Prochlorococcus marinus CUG1416: one gene and its partner. The protein of the gene in region 1 interacts with the protein of each later gene in a pairwise test. Links are inferred from orthologs where the notes say so. Each region holds a gene or a part of one and is shown in the gene's direction. Other genes may lie near its edges. The genes, in order: HA146_RS02040 and ftsZ.

What was found.
Region 2: the proteins of HA146_RS02040 (region 1) and ftsZ interact in binary tests that used the Bacillus subtilis proteins (3 or more experiments, as listed by UniProt). The link is inferred for Prochlorococcus marinus CUG1416 from one-to-one orthologs.

What each region holds. Positions count from the first base shown.
Region 1 is NZ_JAAORM010000002.1:129,967-133,095, forward strand. What follows is about bases 200-2,992. They hold HA146_RS02040 (cell division protein SepF), read left to right. Parts: upstream 200-1,204; coding sequence 1,205-1,780; downstream 1,781-2,992. Other genes in these bases: HA146_RS02030 (PII-interacting protein PipX family protein), read left to right, coding at 200-417; HA146_RS02035 (YggS family pyridoxal phosphate-dependent enzyme), read left to right, coding at 421-1,056; proC (pyrroline-5-carboxylate reductase), read left to right, coding at 1,788-2,600; HA146_RS02050 (glycosyltransferase family 4 protein), read right to left, coding at 2,597-2,992. Outside these bases: HA146_RS02025 (energy-coupling factor transporter transmembrane component T family protein), read left to right, coding at 1-132; more of HA146_RS02030, read left to right, coding at 151-199; more of HA146_RS02050, read right to left, coding at 2,993-3,129. UniProt on the Bacillus subtilis protein: Cell division protein that is part of the divisome complex and is recruited early to the Z-ring. Probably stimulates Z-ring formation, perhaps through the cross-linking of FtsZ protofilaments. Its function overlaps with FtsA.
Region 2 is NZ_JAAORM010000005.1:211,350-214,451, forward strand. What follows is about bases 153-2,918. They hold ftsZ (cell division protein FtsZ), read left to right. Parts: upstream 153-860; coding sequence 861-1,976; downstream 1,977-2,918. Other genes in these bases: HA146_RS07320 (cell division protein FtsQ/DivIB), read left to right, coding at 153-681; panB (3-methyl-2-oxobutanoate hydroxymethyltransferase), read left to right, coding at 2,134-2,907; hemW (radical SAM family heme chaperone HemW), read right to left, coding at 2,900-2,918. Outside these bases: more of HA146_RS07320, read left to right, coding at 1-152; more of hemW, read right to left, coding at 2,919-3,102. UniProt on the Bacillus subtilis protein: Essential cell division protein that forms a contractile ring structure (Z ring) at the future cell division site. The regulation of the ring assembly controls the timing and the location of cell division.

The sequences.
Region 1 (3,129 bases):
GAAATTATTATAAAAACTAATAGATTTAGAACTTTTTATTCTTCGGGCCCTCTCAATGTAATTGTTAATACATTATCGATATGTTTTATTTGCATAGCAATTTTTCTCAGAAAACTGTATGGTGCATTATAAATAACACGATATTTAAGTTTGAGTTCCGAGCGTTATTTAAACCATCCAACATTTGGTATGTTGTACCAAGTCTCTCCTGGGAATGATGGAAGAGATATTTATGCGACTTTATATGCCCAAAAAATGTTTTTCATGGTAGAAGTAAAACAAAGAGAAGTATTTTTTGAAGTTATACCTTATTTAGATGCCCGTAATCAGGCCGAATTAAACCTTCAAAAAGCTAGAAGAAAAGGATCTGAAGAACTATCTAAATGGGAGAATTTGTTCACTCAAACGTTCTTATAACAGGTGAATCCTTCAAATTTTTTAAAAATTAAAAATAAAATTCCATCAAATGTAAATATTCTTGCCGTAAGTAAAGGATTTAAAAGTCAAGAAATCAAGACTATTCAAAATATAGGTCAGAATGATTTTGGAGAGAGCAAGTTGCAAGAGGCTTTTGAAAAGCAATTGACATTAAAAGACCTTAAACAAATAAAATGGCACTTTATTGGACGAATACAAAGTAATAAAATAAGAAAAATAGTGCAAAATTTTAACTACATTCATTCAATAGATTCATTTGAACAGTTGCAAAAGATTTCTAATATTTCATGTGAAGAGAAGAAGAATCCATTATTAATGTTGCAGGTTAAGTTGAGTGATGACCCTACTAAAGGAGGTTTTAATCCTGAACTCTTAATAAAGAAATGGGGAGACATTAAGGAATTGAAAAATATCACATTAACCGGTTTGATGACTATTAATCCTAGAGGACTAAGCTCCAAGAAAAATTTAGAATTGTTTAAAAAATGTCGCACCCTTGCTGATTCTCTTCAACTTCCAGATTGTTCAATGGGAATGTCAGGAGATTGGGAGGAGGCTATTGAAGCTGGATCAACTTGGGTAAGATTAGGCTCATTGATTTTTGGAGATAGATCCTAATTAGTTATTTTTTATAAAATTCTTATCTATAAACTTGCAGTAAAGTACAAGTAACGTTATTTAAGTATAGGTAGTTTATTCATTTAAAAATGAATCTATTACTTAAGGTTCCCATACCTTAGTAATCAATTTTAAGAGGATTTAAAAGGTGTCACTAATTTCTAGATTAAAGGCAGTTGTTGCAGGTGATGAGTATCTCGATGATGATTTTGATGAGTTGGATTACGCATCAGAGGATGAATTAAGTGATATTAATGATTTCAAACAAAATCAAAGAAACTCAAATGCTCTTGCAAATTCAAATCCATTCGATTTTATGAATAACAATAGATCATCAAAAGTTGTTGGAATGCCTGGGATTTCAAATTCATCCTCAGAAGTAAGCTTAATGGAACCAAGAAGTTTCGATGAGATGCCTCAAGCTATACAAGCATTAAGAGAGAGGAAAACTGTAATTCTTAATTTAACTATGATGGATCCTGATCAAGCGCAAAGAGCGGTTGATTTTATTGCTGGAGGTACATATGCGATTGATGGCCATCAAGAGAGAGTGGGTGAAAGTATTTTTCTTTTTGCACCAAGTTGTGTCAATGTAACTAGCTCTTCTTCAGAAGAAGCTTCTCCTTCTAATGTGCCTATAGAAAATACACCACAATATAGTTTAGGAAAAAACACTACTCCTGAACCAGCATGGGGTAATTCTAAATTAAGTGCTTATTCATGATTAATCTGTGACTGATAAAATTGCGATTATTGGTTTTGGAAATATTGCAAAGGCTATAGTAACTCCTCTATTAGATAAAAAATTAATTCAGCCTGAGAATGTTTATTGTGTTGTAAATTCAGAAAAAAGTTTAGTAAATATAAAAAAAAATTATAAATATAATATAAACGTTTATAAATCCGGTTCTAAAGAGTCCAAAATAATTTGGGATTGTCAATATAAACTTCTTTCGATAAAACCCCAACAATTTAATGATATAAGTGAGACTCATCATATAAAAAACAAGGATAATTTAATAGTTTCAATTCTTGCGGGGGTTTCATTAAATAGACTTACTAAAAAGTTCCCTAATCATAAATGTGTGAGGGTGGTTACAAATATTCCAATAATTATTGGAAAAGGTTTAACAGGAATTTCTTGGGGAGAAGAAATTACAGAAGATCAGAAAATATTTACAAAACAATTATTTGAAAATACTAGTAAAATTTATGAATTTAGTGAAGATTACCTTGATATATTTTTAGCCTTAACTTCATCAGGGCCTGCAATTATTGCTTTAATTATAGAGGCATTAAGTGATGGAGGATTGAGCGGTGGATTACCAAAAATACTTTCAGAGGAACTCGTTATGGAAATGATAGTAGGGACTACTAGTCTAATAAAAGAAAATAAACTAACTACTTCTGAGCTTAAAAATTTAGTAACTTCTCCAGGTGGAACAACTATTTCTGCTTTAAGGGTTTTAGAAAAAAAGAGTGTAAGGTCAGCATTAATTGAATCAATAGTTTCAGCTAGTAATCGAAGTAAAGAGTTTCGTTAGTTTTTTAAATTATCTTTTAAATTCATATAAACTTTTTCAAGTGAATTTATATTTTTAGTAATTGTGTATCTCTCAAGTATACGTTCTCTAGCTTTTTCTCCAAGATCTTTTGTAAATGAAGGATGTTCTACAAGAATTGGGATTATAGTTTTTAATTGTGCAGCCACATTATCAGTTGAAATTACTATGCCTGCTCCGTTATCTAAAACTTCACCATCAGCGCCGGCATCTGTAGCTACACAAGCAGTACCAGCAGACATTGCCTCTAAAAGTGATAATGATAAACCTTCTACTAAGCTTGGTAAGAAAAATACTTCTGCTATTTGCATTATTGCTACCCTAGTTTCTAAATCTAATTCGGCTCCCCACCAAATTAATTTCTCATTACCAAGGTTAGAAAAACTATTTTCAAGTGTTGGCTTCATTGGTCCATCTCCAACAATAACTAATTTGCAATTTTGAGTTTTTGTTTGGCGCCAAGAACGTAAAAGTGCCTCGATATTTTTCTCATTGGCAATCCTACCCATAT
Region 2 (3,102 bases), on another replicon or contig:
ATTTTATTTTTATTTTCAACAAGCTTCTTAAGCCTCAAAACCTTAAAGAAGGTGAATATTCAAGACATTAGGATTTCCGGTAGTGAATTATTCTCGCAGAATGATGTTGTAAATAATTCATCTTTAAAATTTCCAATCCGATTAATTTTTGTTAAAACTAACTTTTTAGAAAAAGAGTTAAAACAAAATTTATCGCTAAAGAATATTTCAGTAAGTAGACAAATATTTCCTTTTGGTTTAAAAGTTCATGTTGATACAAGAACTCCAATTGCTTACGGTGAAAGAATATTGAATAACGAAAAAATATTAGGTTTTATTGATAAAGATGGAAGTTTTATTAATAAACAAAATGTGGACGAAACAAATTTGAGCAAATTAACTTTACAAGTTTTTGGTTGGGAAAAAAAATTTAAAAAAAGATTATCTGAAATTATAATTGCCCAAGAGAATTATGAATTTGAGCTGGTTAAAATAACTTTTTCATCAAATGGATTTCTAACTATTGATGAAAAAGATTTAAAAACAATATTCCTAGGATTTAATCCAACTTTAATTAACTATCAATTACAAATAATCAATAACCTGAAAAATGAATTTAAAAAAAATAACTTTCTTAAAAAAATAGATAATATTGATCTTACTGATCCAAATAGACCTAAAATAAAAGTGTTCAAACCCTAATATTTGGGGGTTAATTTTAAATAATTTTTTTTAATTATTGTAGTGTTGACTAGGGTTTAGCATTTAAATCAAAATATTTATTAAATAAATATTTAAGGAGTTTCCTCAACAAATTCCTACAGATGGGCTTAGTGAGTTCATAATGCACCCAATACTAGTATTAGATCCCTAATTAAGAGATGAGCTTCGGTAACAATCCAAACTTTGATCAATCGAGAGAAATCCTTCCAAGCCAAAACGCCAAAATAGAAGTTATTGGCGTTGGTGGTGGTGGAAGTAACGCAGTTAACAGAATGATAAATAGTGATTTAGAGGGTGTATCATTTCGAGTCCTTAACACTGATGCACAAGCGCTACTACAGTCTTCTGCAGAGAGTAGAGTCCAACTAGGGCAAAACCTTACCAGAGGGCTAGGCGCAGGAGGAAATCCAAGTATTGGCCAAAAAGCTGCGGAAGAATCTAAAGATGAGCTTCAACAAGCTTTAGAGGGGTCCGATCTAGTTTTCATAGCCGCTGGAATGGGCGGTGGAACTGGGACAGGGGCGGCTCCAGTAGTCGCAGAAGTAGCAAAACAAAGTGGTGCTTTAACAGTAGGAATAGTTACTAAACCATTTTCTTTTGAAGGTAAAAGAAGAATGCGTCAAGCAGAAGAAGGCATTGCAAGACTAGCTGAAAATGTAGATACTCTTATAGTAATCCCAAATGACCGATTAAAAGACGTTATAGCAGGAGCTCCGCTTCAAGAAGCATTTAGGAATGCCGATGATGTTTTAAGAATGGGCGTCAAAGGTATCAGTGACATAATTACTCGTCCAGGATTAGTTAATGTTGATTTCGCAGATGTAAGATCGGTTATGACAGAAGCAGGCACGGCTCTTCTTGGAATAGGTATTGGTTCAGGAAGATCGAGAGCATTAGAGGCAGCACAGGCAGCGATGAATAGTCCATTACTAGAAGCAGCTAGAATTGATGGTGCAAAAGGCTGCGTTATAAATATCACTGGTGGCAAAGATATGACTTTAGAAGACATGACCTCCGCATCTGAAATTATTTATGATGTCGTTGACCAAGAGGCAAATATTATCGTTGGTGCAGTTGTTGATGAGGCAATGGAAGGAGAAATACAAGTTACTGTAATTGCTACCGGATTTGAAACGAATCAACCTTTAAAACAACAACGAATAAAAAACAGATTGTCAAATCAAACCCTATATAATATGTCTGATAATAAAGAATCAGGAGCTAGTATTCCTGAGTTTTTGAGACTAAGACAAAATAAAAAAGATATAGATTAAAATATGTAAAATAGAGTGACTCGGTTATCTCGCCTGCCTCAAGCATCCCTTGTGGCTGCTACCTTCCGGTCCTGACCAGGTTTAGGCGTTAAAACCGCGAAAGGCCGAGTCATTAGTATATTAGCAATTCTTGATTAAAAAAGATACATAAATTCTTATGTTACCTTCAGACCTCGTTAAGTATAAAGAAAAATCTCAAAAAATTGTTGCATTAACTGCATGGGACTCTATATCAGGATCCATTGCAGAACAAGCTAATGTAGATCTCGTCTTAGTAGGAGATTCCTTAGCAATGGTCTGTCTAGGATACAAATCCACATTGCCATTAACTTTAGAAAACATAATTTATCATACTAATGCTGTGTCAAGAGGGTTTAAAAAGAAAATGGAAGAACAACCTTTGGTCGTTTCCGACATGCCTTTTCTGACTTACCAATGTGGAGAGGATAAAGCTGTGGAGTATGCAGGTAAAATCATTCAAAGCACTTATGCAAAAGCGGTAAAAGTAGAGGGGGCTGAACCAGAAATACAACAAGTTATTTCTAGATTAGTAAGAATGGGAATTCCTGTTATGGGACATATAGGACTCACACCACAAAGCTATTTAAATCTAGGATTAAAGAAACAAGGAGAAAGCTTAGCAAGCCAAGAAAAAATCAAGAAAGAAGCTTATATTCTCGAGAAATTAGGATGTTTTTCAATAGTTCTTGAACATATTCCTGAGTTGCTTGCTAAAGAAATACAAAATAACTTATCAATTCCTACGATAGGCATTGGTGCAGGTAATTTTTGCGATGGGCAAGTAAGAGTCACTGCCGATTTGTTAGGCCTTAATGATGATCAACCACCATTTTGCCAGCCGATTATTCAGGGGAAAAAATTATTTAAAGATAAATTAAAAGAATGGGTAGCCTCTGAGAGAATTAATTAATCTTATCCCACCATTTAAACATCGAAATAAGAATTTGATTGCTTAGCTCCATACCTTTTGGATTACTTAAAAAGAACCTATTACCCTTTCTTACTAATAATCCACTTTCAAGAAATTCTTTCCATTCTTCAAGCAATTTACTTAAGTTACTTTCAAATTTTTTGTTTTCCCAGTTTTGTTCTTTAAACACTTTTT